DNA from 2 places in the Janthinobacterium sp. UMAB-60 genome. Region 2 is predicted to be linked to the other one. Evidence: predicted binding sites of a transcription regulator. Region 2 holds the regulator's gene; the other holds the start of a gene.
The links. Region 2 encodes FNR, which switches genes on or off when oxygen is low (the NO sensors DNR and NnrR bind a similar motif). Its sites were predicted from a motif close to TTGATNNNNATCAA; they were not measured.
Positions count from the first base shown of each region.

Region 1: the regulator FNR is predicted to act here: its motif matches at 5,293-5,306, upstream of K0F86_RS11340 (serine protein kinase).

Region 1 covers NZ_LT607486.1:303,057-309,811, forward strand. The annotation lists gene K0F86_RS11325 (SDR family oxidoreductase) at 1-171, shown strand, start outside; gene K0F86_RS11330 (SpoVR family protein) at 407-1,933, opposite strand; gene K0F86_RS11335 (DUF444 family protein) at 1,930-3,120, opposite strand; gene K0F86_RS11340 (serine protein kinase) at 3,123-5,087, opposite strand; gene K0F86_RS11345 (S1 family peptidase) at 5,363-6,544, shown strand; gene K0F86_RS11350 (hypothetical protein) at 6,715-6,755, shown strand, end outside.
Region 2 covers NZ_LT607485.1:356,002-366,353, reverse strand. The annotation lists gene K0F86_RS09630 (DUF3274 domain-containing protein) at 1-902, opposite strand, end outside; gene ccoN (cytochrome-c oxidase, cbb3-type subunit I) at 1,149-2,576, shown strand; gene ccoO (cytochrome-c oxidase, cbb3-type subunit II) at 2,592-3,206, shown strand; gene K0F86_RS09615 (cbb3-type cytochrome c oxidase subunit 3) at 3,208-3,408, shown strand; gene ccoP (cytochrome-c oxidase, cbb3-type subunit III) at 3,401-4,321, shown strand; gene ccoG (cytochrome c oxidase accessory protein CcoG) at 4,326-5,708, shown strand; gene K0F86_RS09600 (FixH family protein) at 5,855-6,379, shown strand; gene fnr (fumarate/nitrate reduction transcriptional regulator Fnr) at 6,383-7,141, opposite strand; gene K0F86_RS09590 (response regulator) at 7,381-10,352, shown strand, end outside.

The sequences.
Region 1 (6,755 bases), on a different contig from region 2:
CACGTGCCGCTGGCACCCGAATATGGCGAATTTCGCGCCGGCGACGTGCGCCATTCGCAGGCGGACATCACCAAGGCGGCCCGCTTGCTCGGTTATGTGCCCACGCACGACCTGGCGCAAGGCTTGCGGCACACCATCGCCTGGTATGTGGAGCAAACGGGCCTGGCGTGAGTGGGCGGATCAGATACAAATCAGACACACATCAAAATGCGTATCAAATGCGTATCAAATGCGTATTCAGTGCGTATTCAGTGCGTATTCAGTGCACATCAAGTGCACCTCAAGTACGCATCAGCTGCGCATGATGTCCGCATGAGGAGCCTGCCAGGTGCCCGCACTGGCGGCCGGCGTCGATGCTGCGCAATGCCTGCATCGATACCGCACAGGGCTGCGCCAGGTGTGCCGTTTAACGCTGCATGGGCGCCGCTGTCGGTGCTGGCGATGCTGGTGGCTTGGGCGGTTCGGGCACGCCGTCGCTCTTGCTGTGCAGGGCACGGGGCGTGCCGCGGAAATCGGCCGTATGCAGGGTGACGGGGCGGCGCCAGATGCGGGCGATATACGCCAGCACCTGTTCCGCCCGCTCAAGGTCGAGGCCGCGCCCATCGCGCTGGTGATCGTGGCGCAGCACCAGGCTGCCGTCGTCGTTGAGCAGGGTGACGGCGATGCACGGCGCGCCATAGTTGTATTTGGGTGCCAAGATGGCTTCGCGGATGGCCCGCAAGTCGCGGCTGGCCAGGCGCGTTTCGCCGTCGCGGCGGCTTTCATGCACGAACAGGCCCAGGCGGTCAGCCAGTTCCCCGTCCAGATAGTTGCGGATGAAACTGCAGTCATCGTCGTCGCGGCAAATCTGGCGCGCCCGCGCCAGTCCTTCGCGCTCGATGATGTGCTCCCACATGCAAAAGCCCAGGTGATAGGGATTGACGGCCAGCGCCTGCTGGTGCTCGCCCGCGTAAGGGCGCACCACGTCCGAATGCGACTTGATGGCGGCCAGATACAGGGCCGGCGGCAGGAAGTCGGCTTCGCGCAGCAGCCGCGCATGCCAGTACGAGGCCCAGCCTTCGTTCATGATCTGGCAGGCGTACACGGGATAGAAGTAAAACGATTCTTCGCGCACGGCCAAAAATATGTCGCGCTCCCAGTCGGCCAGTTCCGGCCCATGTTGCGCGATAAACCATAATAAATCGTATTCGGCTTGCGGCGGCACGAGCGGGCGCTGCGTCACGCGTGCCCGTGCCGCTTCGCGCGCCGCCAGCGTGGCTGCCTCACCGGGCAAGCGCCGGTAACGCCGGTCAAACGCGTCGTCTGCGTCGGCTTGGTCTGGCGTGCCCGCGACGCCGGCTGGCCCCGATGCCGCGGCATAGGGCGGGCGGTGCAGCTCGGCATGGATGTCCACATGCTGTTCCAGCGCCAGTGCCGCGTCGAGCACGGCTTCCACCTGCTCTTGCCCGTGGCGTTGCAGCGCTATTTCCAGACGCTGCGCCCGCGCCGCGCTTTGTTGCAGGATGTGCTGGCCCGCCATGGCGCCGAAGCGCAGGAACACGGCATTGCGGCTGGCAAAATCGGCGTGACCGAGCACATGCGCCGTGACGAGGGTGTTTTCGGCCACGGAATTGTGTTCCGCCATGTAGGCATGGCAAGGGTCGCCGGGAAACATGACTTCGAAAATGTGCGAATTGCCCATCTTCTGATGGACGAGCTGGTGGATGTAGCGCACGCCAAACGACCAGTGACGCATGCGCACGGGCAAGCCATAGATGGCGATCTCATTCATGAAGTTGTCCGGCACCAGCTCGAACTCGACGGGCGCAAATGCCAGGCCCAGCTCGCGCGCCAGCGCTTCGATGCGCGCAGCGTAGCCGTCCAGACCCATGGCAGCGGCCTGGTCGGCCTGGTCTGGCGCACCGCTTTGGTTCCGGGCGTCAGGCCGCGTCATGACGCTTCCTCCGTGTCAGCCGCCTCGTGCTGGAAAAAGGTGCGGATGGCTTCCCACACATCGTCAGGCTTGCTGAGGATGCTGCTGTGCAAGGGCAAGCCCCGCCGTTCCTGCTCGGCGCACAGGCTGTGCATTTCCGTTTCCAGGCTGCGTGGCACGCCGGGCAAGGTTTCCACATAGCCCATATAGTTGAGCAAGGCGGCCAGTTCGCCCAAGGCCAGGCTGGCGGCCGCCCGGTCTTCGCTGAAATTTTCGCCATCGGAGGCATAGAACAGATAGGCGTTGTAGCGCCCCGGCGCATAATGTTCCTGCAGCAGTTCGCGGCTCAGGCGAAAGGCGGTGGACGCCATGGTGCCGCCCATGCCATTGACCTGGAAGAATTCGGCTTCGGAAAATTCCCAGGCGCGCGTCGTATGGGCGATGAAGCGCGTTTCCACGCGCGCATACCTGCGCCGCAAGCCCTGCAAGGCAAAGAAAAAGAAGGACTTGGCCAATTTGCGCTCGGCTTGCGCCATGCTGGCCGACACGTCTAGCACGAAAAACACGACGGCATTCGTGCTGGGCCGGGGCTGGGCCAGCACCTGGCGGTAACGCAAGTCATCATTGGTGAAGGGCACGGGCTGCGCTTGCAGGGCACGCCGCTTGATCGCTTCCTTGACGGTGCGGCGCCGGTCCAGGCGCGAGCGGGCGCCATGCCGGTCCAGGCCGCTGCGGACCAGCCGCACGTCGTCGATCGCGCCCAGGTGGCGCGGCTTCAGGTGCGGCAACTCGAAGGCGTCCCACAGCCAGTCGAGGATGTCGTCGATGGGAAACTCCAGCAGCAGGCGCACCGTCCCCTCGCCATCGCCGCCTTCGCCTGGCGTTCCGGCACCGCCCGTGGCGGCGGGATGGGCCGCGCGCAGGATATCGCCGGGCTGGCCGTCACCCTGGCCCGCGCCCACGCTGTTGCGCGCGGGCGCCAGGCGGAAACGCGCGTGTTCGAGCAGGCGCATGGGCACTTGCACCGTGCGCTGCTGCGGTCCGCCGATCAGGTCAGGCGTGGCGATCAGCTCGGGCAAGTGCGCCTGCACGGCGTCGCGTACTTTCTGGTTGTGGCGCAGCCAGTCGCGCGCGCCGCGCGAGAACAAGCCGTACCAGGGCCGGGCCAGGGCCGGCGCGGTGGACACTGGCGAAGTCGTGGCGGCCATGGTTATTCCTGCGCCAGCAAGGTGGTCACGTAGTTGAGCGCTTCGCGCGCGCTATGGGCGTCATAGCCGTATTCGTCCACCAGGCGCTGCTCGACGGCGGAGATCCTGGCCCGCACGTCATCGTCGGGGCGCTTGGCCGAACCGACCAGGCGCAGCACGTCGCGCCGCTGCTCGAACAGATATTGCTGGATGGCATCGTGCAATTGCGCGTGGCTACCCAGGCCAAAGGGCTCGCCCCGCTTGAAGGCGCTCATGGCCTTGCGCACCACTTCCTGGCGGAACGACTGCTTGCCCGCGTCGCTGATATGGATTTTTTCTTCCACGGCGCGCAGGAAGCGCTCGTCGGGACGGCGCTCTTCGCTGGTGATGGGGTCGCGGATCTGGCGGTTGTCGAGCATGGCTTCGACTTCATCGAGATATTTGTTCAGCAAGTCCTGCGCTTCTTGCTCGAACGACACGAACAAGGCCTTGTGCACGTCGGCCTTGACCCAGCGGTTATAGAAGTCCTTGCGCGTGAGCACCAGGTAATCGACCCACTGGCGCTTGCGCCGCGGTTCGATGCGCGCATCGCTTTCGATGCCATCCTTCAGGGCCAGCAGCACGTCCATGGTGGAGAGACTGTTGCGCTGGGCGGAAATGATGGCGTGCGACAGGGCATTGATGACGAAACGGGGCGACACGCCCGACAAGCCTTCGTCGGGTGCCTTGTCGCGCTCGCGCAAGCGGCGGATGTCGGCATGCTGCAAGTCGTCGACGTCTTCGTCCGCATACACGCGCAGCTTCTTGATCAGCTCGGCTTCCTTGGCCTCGCCTTCGGGCAGGCGGCTGAGGATGGCGAACACGGCCGCAGCATGCAGCACGTGCGGATCGAGGTGCACGTCGCGGAAGGCGGGCGTGGCCGCCAGGATCAGCTTGCGGTAAATGCGCGCTTCTTCGCGGTAATTGAGTGTGTACGGCACTTGCACGATGACCATGCGGTCGAGCAGTGCCTCGTTTTCACTTTCTTGCAGGAATTTGCGAAACTCGGCCAGATTCGTGTGCGCGAGGATGGTTTCGTCGAGGTAAATCAGGGGAAAGCGCGACACCTTGACATTTTTTTCCTGCGTCAGGGTGAGTAGTAAATACAGGAATTCGCGCTTGACCTTGAGGATTTCGATCATTTCCAGCATGCCGCGGCTGGCCGCATACACGGCGCCGGACCAGGACCAGGCGCGCGGATCGCCTTCGTCGCCGTACTGCGCCACTTTCGACAGGTCGACGGAACCGACCAGGTCGGCCAGGTCGGCCGTGGTGGGGTCGTGCGGCGCATACGTGCCGATGCCGCAGCGGCCCGCCTCGGACAGGTGGATGCGTTCGACGGGCATGCGCAGGAAATCGCCCGCGTACTGTTCTTCCAGGCGGGCGCGGCAATGGGGACACAGTTCGCCATGCAGCTCGGCGTCATAGCTGGCGCGAAAGTCGGCGCGCATGCTGTGCGGCACCAGGTGCAGCGGCGATTCGTGCACGGGACAGCCGGCGATGCCGTACAAGGCGCCTTCGCTGCTATGGCTGTATTCTTCCAGCCCCCGCTTGAGCAGGATCACCAGGGTCGACTTGCCGCCCGATGGCGGGCCCAGCAGCAGAAGCATGCGCCGGCCCACCTCGGAGCCGGCGGCCGCCGCCTTGAAGTAGGCGGCGACCCGGTCGATCGCCTCGTCGATGCCGAACAGCTCGTCGTCGAACAGGCGGCAGCGGAAGCGCCCGCTGTCATCGGTCTGGCCGTTCCAGCGCATCATGTCCCACAGGTACTGGTGCGCGCTGCGCGTCAGCAGGGCCGCGCGGCCGGGCAGGATTTGCTCGATAAACTCGGCAAAACTGCCGCGCCAGGGACTGATGCGGTGTTTTTCCGCCCAAGCCGCCATGCCGTGGACAAAACCGGCATGCTGGCCTGCTTGCTCGCCCGCAGGCGCGTCGTCGTGGCGTGTCATACCAGGGCTCGTCATTGTTTTCCCATTCATACCGTTGCTGCCGTTGCTAGCGTTGCTGCCGTGGCGCAGGCCCGGTTCCAGCCTGTCGATCCAGTATACGGCGGCGCCTCTGCCCGCACGCCTGATCTCGCTCAACCTTGGCGAGGGAACTATTTTTGCCCTCCTTTGGCCCCTTTGGCGCAGCGCAGCCACACGCCTGCACAGTTCAATCCAGATCAATACCGGCCGGCGCGGCCCGTCCACACTGGATATTCAGAGCGACCCACGAGGAGAACATGATGATCGGCAATGAGAACGGTTTCAGCACCCCGCCCGGCAGCAGCGGCAGGGGGCAAAGCGCGGACGATGAAGAGGCCATCGGCCAATTCGCCGCCCCCGGCGCAGACGACAATATGATCGAGAGCGCGTCCGTCGCGGACGTGCCCGACGCCTTGAGCGGCGTCAGCATGGAATTGCTGGAAATCAAGCGCAGCATCGAAGACGGCATGCGCCAGGGCCTGGCTCAGGCGGCCGGCGTGCGCGCCGCCGATGCCTTCAGCGACGGCGGCAATATCCAGGGCGTGTCCATCGGCCTGGGCGAGGGCGCCAGCGACAGCTCGTCCGGCGAACCGGGCTTGCCGGCCCTGACCCTGTACGTGGCCGAACCGACGTCCGTCGATCGCGCCAAGGCCGCCATCGTGGGGGCCATGGGCGTGCGCGCCGTGGCCAGCGACCGGGTGCCCGTGAATATCGTCGTCACGGGCGTGATCGACGCGCAACCGCACCGTTTCCGCTTGCGTCCGGCGCCGGGCGGCGTGTCGGTCGGGCATTTCCGCATCACGGCCGGCACCATCGGCTGCCTGGCCGTGGGGCGCAGCGCGCCGCGCAACAGCCGTTTGATGATTCTTAGCAATAATCATGTGCTGGCCAATTCCAACGGCGGCGTGTTCAACGACTGCATCGTGCAGCCTGGCCCCATCGATGGCGGGCGCTGTCCGCAAGACCAGGTGGCCGTGCTCGAGCGCTTCGTGCCCATCAATTTCGGCGGCGGCGTCAACTTCGTCGATTGCGCCACCGGCTGGGCCTGGCCAGACCGCGTGCGTCCCGAACTGGTCTACCTGAGCGGCGGCGTGCCAGCGTACTTCCGCATCAGCAATGCGCTGGTGGCGCCCGCGCTGGGCATGCTGGTCGGCAAATCCGGGCGCACGACGCAATTGACGCAGGGCCGCATCACGGGCCTGGGCGCCACCATCAACGTCAATTACGGCGGCGGCAGGATCGCGCTGTTCCAGGACCAGATCGCCATCACGGGCGTCAGTGGAGCATTCAGCGCGGGCGGCGATTCCGGCTCGTCCATCTGGACCTGGAACCAGCAGCGCAATCCCGTCGGCCTGCTGTTTGCCGGCGGCGGCAATATCACGTTTGCCAACCAGATGCGCAGGGTGGTGGTGGCGCTCGACATCAATTTGTACACTTGAGCACGGTCACAGAAAACGGCGCGGCGGCGTGATGCTTGCTTGCACTGCGCCACTTTTTGCACGATGATGATAGGGTCAGGTGTGGCTGCCATGCATGGCCTGGCGGGCAAGAGGCGCTGCCGTGCCTCCTTGTTCCACGCGTGCCATGGGCAGCATCAGGAGGATGTGTCATGTCAAACAGTAAATTTGTAACAGCGCCTTATGCCGTCTT
Region 2 (10,352 bases):
TCGCCGCTTTGCCGGCCCACATTGCCATCGACATCCCTGACTTGCCCCTGCAGCCAGCCTTCCGTGTCATTTCTGCGCAACAGGCTGTACGGAGGGTTGCACAAGACATAAGTATCGGCCACGCAACGGCCGCTTTTGCCTGCCGCATCCTGCACCTCGGCCATCTTATTGCCCAGAAACGCGGCCGCCATGCCCACCATATTGCCCTGGCTGTGACAAACGACGGTGATCGGGACGTCGGCCTGCTGCCGGCGGATGGCCGCCACCAGGTGCGCCAGGCGCAGCGCGGCCAGCACGAAGTAGGGACGCGGCGGGCAGGCATACACGATGCGGTCGTTGACGGGATTCAGATGCTCGATATGGATGAACAGGAAGAGGGCGTCCGAGAGGCCCTCGCCCCACAGATCCGGCAGCGATGAGCAGCCATTGGCGAACGGGCCGCCGCCCCAGTAAGCGTGTTCGTTCAGGTAGACCGAATCGCCATATTGCTGCAATTCCCTGTCGCTGGCCTTGTAGCCCCAGCGGAACTGGATCACGGGTGAGAAATGCGCTTGCGGCGCGATAAAGGTGCTGGCCGTATAGTCGGGATCGACATAGCCGTCATCGCTCAGTTCGCTCCGATAGCCCACCGGCGTCAGCTGCCCGCCCTGCGCCGTGGCATGCGCCATATGCTCGTCGCAGCGCTTCATGCGCTTGTTCAGGCCGGCGCACAGGCCGGCTTCGGCCGCGCGGTACCACTCGCCCTCGGAATTGACGCCATGCACGAAGATAACGATGCCCGGCGACGGCGCCTGCACCAGGCAAGCGAGCTTGCAGTGATCGAACAGGGTCGTGCCCTCGGCTTTTCCGACGACCAGGTCTACCTGGGCATTCAACGAATCGCGGCGTTCCGGGTCTTCCATGGCGGGCCTTGGACGTGTCTGGACAAGCCACTCTAAGTCATTGCCTCCACGCACGTTTTACGCCATGTCAAGCCAGCGCTTGCAGGGATCTTGCATGGCTTTTTTTACCCAAATCACAATTTATTTCGATGTCAGTTAGCTACGCTTATTTCATCCGGGGAATTTTGATCCACATCAAAGTTTTTTCGCGGTCAAACACTTACTCTCTGGCCACCATCATAAATAGTAATTCCAGGGAGAGTCTTTGTGGATCAATCGCTGAACTATAACTACAAGATCGTGAAGCAATTCGCGGTCGCTACTGTGGTATGGGGCATCATCGGCATGCTGGTTGGCGTTATCATCGCCGCTCAGTTGGCCTGGCCTGCCCTGAACCTCGACATACCATGGCTGACATACGGACGCTTGCGTCCGCTGCACACGAATGCGGTGATTTTCGCCTTCGGCATCTGCGGCCTGTTCGCCACCTCGTACTACGTTGTACAACGCACCTGCCAGGTGCGCCTGTTTTCCGACAAACTGGCCGCCTTCACGTTCTGGGGCTGGCAAGCGGTGATCCTGTGCGCGGTCGTCAGCCTGCCCATGGGCCTGACCCGCGGCAAGGAATACGCCGAACTGGAATGGCCTATCGCCATCCTCATCGCCGTCGTCTGGATCGCCTACGCCATCGTCTTCTTCGGCACCCTGATCAAGCGCAAGGTCAAGCACATCTACGTGGCCAACTGGTTCTTCGGCGCCTACATCCTGGCCGTGACGATTTTGCACGTGGTCAATGGCGCCGTCATGCCAGCCTCGTTCACCAAGTCGTATTCCGCCTATGCGGGCGTGCAGGATGCCATGATCCAGTGGTGGTACGGCCATAACGCGGTGGGTTTCATCCTGACCGCCGGCTACCTGGGCATGGTCTACTACTTCATCCCGAAACAGGCCGAGCGCCCCGTGTACTCGTACCGTTTGTCGATCGTCCACTTCTGGGCGCTGATCTTCACCTACATGTGGGCGGGCCCGCATCACCTGCACTACACGGCATTGCCTGACTGGACACAATCGATCGGCATGGTCTTCTCGCTGGTCCTGCTGGCACCAAGCTGGGGCGGCATGATCAACGGCATCATGACTCTGTCGGGCGCCTGGCACAAGCTGCGCACCGATCCGATCCTGAAATTCATGATCGTCTCGCTGTCGTTCTACGGCATCGCCACCTTCGAAGGTCCGATGATGTCGATCAAGACCATCAACTCGCTGTCGCACTACACCGACTGGACCGTTGCCCACGTGCATGCGGGTGCCTTGGGCTGGGTGGGCTTCATCACCATGGGTTCGATCTACTATCTGCTGCCACGCCTGGCGGGCCGCACGCAGATGCACAGCACGCGTCTGGTCGACGTGCACTTCTGGGTGGCCACCATCGGCATCGTGCTGTACATCGCCGCAATGTGGATCGCCGGCGTGATGCAGGGCCTGATGTGGCGTGCGGTCAATCCGGACGGCACCCTGACCTACACCTTTGTCGAGAGCGTGAAAGCAACGTATCCGTACTACGTGGTGCGCGTGGCCGGTGGCCTGCTGTACCTGTCGGGTATGTGCATCATGGGCTACAACACCTGGATGACCTTGCGCGGCAGCAAACTCCCCGTCGCCCGCATTCCGGAACTGAACGCGGCGCACGCCTGATAGGAGCGAAAGCAAATGAAATTTTCACACGCATGGATTGAGAGAAACCCCTGGCTGCTGATCGCCCTGGTCACGGTAGTGATCAGCATCGGCGGCGCCGTCGAGATCGTTCCCCTGTTCTTCCAGAAGAGCACGACGGAGCCGATCGCCGGCCTGAAGCCGTATTCGCCGCTGCGCCTGGCGGGCCGCGACATTTACGTGCGCGAAGGCTGCTACAACTGCCACTCGCAGATGGTGCGTCCGCTGCGCGCGGAAACGGAACGCTATGGCCACTATTCGGTCGCTGGCGAGTTCGTCTACGACCGTCCGTTCCAGTGGGGTTCCAAGCGCACGGGGCCCGACCTGGCCCGCGTGGGCGCCCGCTACAGCGATGAATGGCACCGCACGCACTTGAACAACCCGCGCGACGTGGTGCCCGAGTCGAACATGCCGGCCTACCCATGGCTGGCGAAGACCAAGCTGGTGCCTGACGACATCATGCCGAAGATGCGCGCCCTGAAACGCCTGGGCCAGCCGTACAGCGATGCGGAAATCACCGCCGGCCCGGCGCAGCTGCAGGACAAGACGGAAGAAGACGCCCTGGTCGCCTATCTGCAAGGCCTCGGTACATTAATCAAAACAAGGAATTAGCATGGCAATCGAAAACCTGTTTGACAGCGCCAGCAGCGTCATGACGGTGGTTTCCTTTACGACGTTCGTAGGCATCCTGTGGTGGACGTTCAGCCGCAGCAATAGCGACTTCGACGCGGCGGCGCGCCTGCCGTTCGACGACGAGGCGCTCGACTACGCGGCCGATGCCGCGCCGGCACAAGGAGAGCGCAACCATGGCTGACTTTACCAATGGCTTCTGGAATATCTACATCATCGTGCTGTCCCTGCTGGGCATCATCGGCTGCGGCGTGCTGCTGTACTCGCAGTCGAAAATCAAAGTGGTCGAAGGCGCGCCTGCCGACGGCACCACGGGCCACGTCTGGGACGAGGACTTGAAGGAACTCAATACGCCGATGCCGCGCTGGTGGATGTGGTTGTTCTACATCACCATCGTCTTCGCCCTGGCGTATCTGTTCCTGTACCCGGGCCTGGGCACCTATGCCGGCAGTCTGGGCTGGAAATCGACGGGCCAGTACGAGGAAGAGCTGAAGAAGGCAGAAGCCGACTACGGTCCCCTGTTCAACAAGTACCTGAGCCAGGACTTGAAGACGGTGGCCGCCGATCCGCAGGCGCAAGCCATCGGCCAGCGTTTGTTCCTGACCTACTGCGCGCAATGCCACGGTTCGGATGCGCGCGGCAACAAGGGCTTCCCCAACCTGACCGACAAGGACTGGCTGTATGGCGGTGATCCCGACATCATCAAGACCACCATCATGCACGGCCGCAATGGGCAGATGCCACCGATGGGCGCCGCACTGGGTTCCGAAAAGGATGTCGAGAACGTGGCCCATTATGTGCTGAGCCTGTCCGGTTCCACCTCGGATCCCGTCAAATCCGTGCTGGGCAAGGCCAAGTTCGGCGCCTGCATGGCCTGTCACGGCGCCGATGCGAAGGGCAACCAGATGCTCGGTTCGCCTAACCTGACGGACAAGATCTGGCTGTACGGCGGCAGTGCCGATACCATCATGGAAACCATCCGCAAGGGACGCAACAACACCATGCCGGCCTTCAGCGATTTCCTCGGCGAGTCCAAAGTCCACGTGCTGTCGGCGTATGTCTGGAGCCTGTCGAATCCCCAGACGCCCGTGAAATGATGTAATGGAACCTCAAGTCATCAAGATGTATGCGGCCCGCGAGCAGATCTACCCTCGCGAGGCCAAAGGACGCTACGCTACCTGGCGATGGGTATGCGTATGGCTTACCCAGCTGGCGTTCTACGGCTTGCCGTGGTTGACCTGGAATGGCAGGCAAGCCCTGCTGTTCGATTTGACCACGCGCAAGTTCTACATTTTCGGCGTCGTGCTGTGGCCCCAGGATTTCATCTATCTGGCGGCCCTGCTGATCATCTGTGCGTATTTGTTGTTCCTCGTCACGGCCATTGCCGGGCGGGTGTGGTGCGGGTTCTCTTGCCCGCAAACGGTATACACGGAAATCTTCCTGTGGGTCGAACGCCGCATCGAGGGCACGCGCAGCGCGCGCATGGCCCTCGACAAGCAGGGACCCTCCGTGCGCAAGGCCGTCAAGAAGACGGCCAAGCACCTGGTATGGGGCGCCATCGCCCTGTGGACGGGCTTTACCTTTGTCGGCTACTTCACGCCGATCAAGGAACTGGCGCAGGCGGTGACCACCCTCAATTTCGGTCCCTGGGAATGGTTCTGGGTCTTGTTCTACAGCCTGGCAACCTACGGCAACGCGGGCTGGCTGCGCGAGCAGGTGTGCAAATACATGTGCCCCTACGCGCGCTTCCAGAGCGCCATGTTCGACCAGGACACCCTGATCATCACTTACGATGCCAAGCGCGGCGAACCGCGTGGCGCCATCAGCAAGAAGGCCGGCAACAACGACAAGCTCGGCGATTGCATCGACTGCACGCTGTGCGTGCAGGTGTGTCCGACCGGCATCGATATCCGCAACGGCCTGCAGTATGAATGCATCGGCTGCGCCGCCTGCGTCGATGCCTGCAATACCGTGATGGACAAGGTCGAGCGGCCACGGGGACTGGTACGCTACAGTACCGACCATGCGATGGAAAACAACTTCAATTCGAAGCAGATACGCCAGCGCGCCATGCGCCCGCGCGTCTTGATCTACACTTCCATCCTGGCCCTGATCATCATCGCCGTGTGTACCTCGCTGGCCCTGCGCACGCCCCTGAAAATGGACGTGATCCGCGACCGCGGTTCGATGGGACGCGAAGTGGAAGACGGCATGATCGAAAACGTCTACCGCCTGCAGATCATGAACACGTCCGAGCAAACCCAGCATTTCAAAATCAGCGCTTCCGGCTTGCCGGGCCTGACCTTGCTGACGCGCGAAGAGGTGACCTTGCAGCCGACGGAAACGCTGGGCTGGCCGATCCGCCTGCGCGTGCCGCACGGCGTGGGAGAAAAGGGGTCGAACAAGATTGCGATCGAATTGCACTCGCTGGACGACCCGTCGCTGCATGTGCGTGAAAGCGCGGTCTTCATCGTGCCGCGGTGATGTTGATTCGGGGTCGGACCCTCTGGGTCCGACCCCGGTATTTCGCCGTAGGGGTATCATCAATCATGCGTTAGGGTCACTTGATTTTCAACCCGGAAGCAAAAGCTGGGGTCAGACCCACAGGGTCCGCCCCCAAGGAGAACAAAATGTCCGACAGTCTGAAACTGCAACCTCCCGTTGCACCGTGGTACAAGCATCGCTGGCCCTGGCTGCTGATGATCGGTCCCGGCCTGTCCGTGGTCGTCGGCAGCTGCATGGCGTATATCGCGTTTACGCAGCCCGATGCGCTGGTGGTGGGTGATTATTACAAGCAGGGCAAGGCGATCAACCAGGACTTGCGGCGCGACACGATCGCCAGCGACCTGGCCATGGATACCAGCCTGTCCTATGATGTGGCGTCAGCGCGCCTCAGTGGTTCCGTGCACAGCTTCGGCAAGGCTTATCAGGGTCCGTTGCAGCTGCATCTGGCGCATGCGACACTGCCGGAAAAGGATATCAAGCTGCTGGTGCAGCCCGATGCGGCCGGCAATTTTTCCGTAGCGCTGCCGATGCTCGAACGCAGCCGCTGGCAAGTACTGGTGGAAAACGACAAACGCGAGTGGCGCCTGTCCGGCATCTGGACCTGGCCGCTGCAGCGCAGCATCGCGCTGCACGCCGATGAAGAGCTGTAAGCCTTATTTGCAGACGTCGGTACCGGCCGTAATGGCCTTCAGTTTGGCCGGCTGCAAGATCTCGATCTCGCGGTTGGAGACGCGCAGCCAGCCTTCCTTCTTGAATTTCGACAATAAACGGCTGACGCTCTCGATGGTCAGCCCCAGGTAATTGCCGATTTCCTCGCGCGACATGCGCAGCTGAAATTTGCTGGCCGAATAGCCGCGCGCTTCATAGCGCGAAGCCAGGTTGACGATAAAGGCGGCAAAACGCTGGGTCGCCTGCATATTGCCCAGCAACAGCATGACGCTTTGCTCGCGCGTGATTTCCTGGCTCATCATGCGATGGAAATGGCGCAGCAGGGTCGGCATATTGCCCAGCAATTGTTCCAGGCTGGAAAAAGGAATTTCACACACTTCGCTGTCTTCCAGCGCCACCGCATTACAGTGGTGGCGGTCGGCGCTGATGGCATCCATGCCCAGCAGTTCGCCAGCCATCTGAAAACCCGTCACCTGCTCTTCGCCGCCCGGATTGATCTGGTACGTCTTGAAGTGCCCCAGGCGGATCGCGTACAGGTTCTGGAACGAGTCGCCGATGCGGAACAGCGAGGCACCGCGCACGATCTTGCGGCGGCGGCCGATGATCTGGTCCAGCCGGTCCATGTCGCCCACATCGAGGCCCATTGGCAGGCACAATTGATGCATGCTGCAGGTCGAGCATCGCGCACGCAACGCTTCCACGGTCACTGTGGGCATGGTGGGAGTGAGTAGCGCTTCAGTCATGTCGGTACCTTTTAGAAAATGCAACAACAAGTTTACTGCATACAGGGTTGCCGTGTGCCAATTTCACCGCAGTTCCGCTGAATAAACGACGTTCTGACTTTGATTATATGGCAACATCGTCAAAAGCCCATGCGGGGAGGGCAATTTGCGCGGTGGCGCTTGCCAAGCTGGGGCATTGATAGGAAAATTCCTGACAGCATTATCTGCCGCCTGTGCCGCCCGGTACTGAAAAGGAAATCATGAAGCCACTCGGCATCAAAGCAAAAGTCGCGCTGGCCACCAGCCTGACCTCGATCGCCATGATCGCGCTGGTCACCATGATCCAGCTGCAGCACATGCGCGCCGACTTCACCCGAGTACTGCTGAGCCAGCAATCTGCCCTGATCACCCGCACCGCTGCCGAACTCGACGACAAGCTGGGCATGCTGCTGCAGATCGTCACGCTGACGGCCAGGCAGCAGCCGCCGGAACTGATCGGCCAGCCCGCCCAATTGCGCGAATACTATTCGCGCCGCGCGATGCTGGTGCTGTTCGACGACGTGCTGGTGCTCGATGCGCACGGCGCCGTCGTGGCCGACATGCCGCTGGTCACGGGCCGCATCGGCATCAACGTGGCCGAGCGCGAGTATTTCCAGACCGTCTTGCGCACGCGCCAGCCCATGATCACCGAGCCGATGCTGGGCAAATCGAGCGGCATGCCCATCGTGCAGATGGTCGCGCCCGTGCTCACGGCCGATGGCCAGGTGGCCGGCGTGGTGATCGGCGTGCTGCGCCTGTACAAGGACAACCTGCTGGGACGCCTGCGTTCGGAAAAGATCGGCAAGAGCGGCTATTACTTCATCCTCACGCGCGGCGCCGTGCCGCGTTACGTGCTGCACCCCGATACCGACCGCTTGCTGCAGCCACGCCAGCCGAACGCCAACCTGACGACGACCCAGCTGCTGAAGAACGATGGCGAAGGCACCATGGTCAGCACCAACAGCCGCGGCATCACGGCCGTCAACAGCTTCAAGCGCCTGAAATCGGTGAACTGGCTGCTGGCCGCCTCGCTGCCCCTCGACGACGCCTTCGAACCGTTCGATGGCGTGCTGTACCGGCTGGTACTGTGGAGCACCCTCGCCTCGCTGCTGGCCGCAGCCGTTCTGGGCTGGGTCACCGTGCGCCTGCTGTCGCCGCTGGTACGCCTGCGCGATACCCTGCGGGCGCTGCACACCAGCGGCAGCCGCTTCACCCCCGTGCCGGTGCAGCAGCGCGACGAAATCGGCGAACTGACGGAAGCGTTCAACGGCCTGATGAGCGAACGCGACCGCCTGCAGCAGGAACTCGAATCGCGCGCGGCGGAACTGGAACAGGAGCGCGACCGGGCCGAGGCGGCCAACCGGGCGAAGAGCGATTTCGTGGCCAACATGAGCCATGAAATCCGCACGCCCCTCAATGCCGTGCTGGGCATGGTGTATTTGCTGGGCAATACCAGGCTCGATACGGAACAGCGCAAGTATCTGACCATGGTGCGCGTGGCGGGCCAGTCGCTGCTGGGCATCCTCAACGACGTGCTCGACTATTCGAAGATCGAGGCGCGCCGCATGGAATTGTCGCCCGTCGAATTCGACCTCGACGAGGTCATGAACACGCTGGCCACGACGATGACCATGAATGCGGGTGAAAAGGAGCTGGAACTGGCCATCGCCGTCGAGCCCGACGTGCCGCGCCGCCTGGTGGGCGACGCCCAGCGCCTGCAGCAGATCCTCGTCAACCTGGCCGGCAACGCCATCAAGTTCACCGAGAGCGGCGAAGTGGTGGTGGCCGTCAGCCTGACCGAGAAAGAGAACGGCCGCGCCTGGTTGCGCTTCGAAGTACGCGACACGGGCATCGGCATGACGGACCTGCAGCAACAGCAGCTGTTTGCCGCCTTTTCACAGGGCGACCAGAGCATCACGCGGCGCTTCGGCGGCACGGGCCTGGGCCTGGCCATCAGCAAGCAGTTGATCCACATGATGGGTGGCGATATCGCCGTGGCCAGCAGCGAAGGCAAGGGCAGCCGCTTCTGGTTCAGCGTGCCGTTCGAGATGCTGGCGCAGCCGGCCGAAACGCGGCGCACGCCGGCCCTGGGCCAGCTGCGCCTGCTGGTGGCCGACGATAACCGCACCACGCGCGAACTGATCGTCAAACTGATCGAGGCCTGGGGCTGGCTGGCCGACGAAGTGGACTCCGGCTTTGCCGCCATCGAACTGTACCGCGAACGCCTGGCGCAGCAGCAGCCGTACGACGTGGTGCTGGCCGACTGGCACATGCCCGTCATGGACGGCCTGGCCACGGCCAAGGCCATCCGCCAGGCGGCCAGCGGCCAGCGCCAGCCCATCGTGGTGATGGTCAACGCCTTCGCCCGCAACCACCTGGAGGAAATCTCCAGCGCCGCCGAGGCCGATGTCGTGCTGATGAAGCCGATCACGGGTTCGAGCCTGTTCGATGCCCTGCACCAGGCGCTGATCGCCAAGAACGACGGCGGCGAACAGCGCATCCTGCACCAGCCGCTGGGCACAGAGCTGGCCGGCGTGCATTTCCTGCTGGTGGAAGACAATCATTTGAACCAGGCCGTGGCGCGCGGCATCCTCGAACACATGGGCGCCACCCTCGATGTGGTGGGCGACGGCTTGCAAGCCGTGGAACGGCTGCGCACGGAAGCGCTGCGCTACGACATCGTGCTGATGGACATGCAGATGCCCGTCATGGACGGCTTCAGCGCCACCCACATCATCCGCACGGAACTGCGCTTGAACTTGCCCGTGATCGCCATGACGGCCGGCGTGCTGGCGTCCGAACGCGAGCGCTGCATGACGGCCGGCATCAGCGATTTCATCGCCAAGCCCGTGGTGGTGGAAGAGATGATGGAAGTCATCCTGCGCCACCTGCCGAAGCGCCCGCCCGTGCAGACGGCCGGGCCGGTGCCCCTTGCCGATGAGGAAGTATTTTCCATGGCGCCGCTGATGCGCGTGATGGGCCGCGATGCCAAGGGGCGCGGCGTGCTGCGGCGCATGGTGGAAGACGCGCTGAACAAGGGCATGACGCCCGTGCGCGACGCCGAAACGGCGTTGCAATCGGGCCGCCACAGCGACGTGGCGCGCATCCTGCACGGCGTGCGCGGCTCCGTCGGCACCCTGGGCACGAAACGCCTGATCCGCGCCGCGTTCGCCACCGAGGAAGCCATCGACGC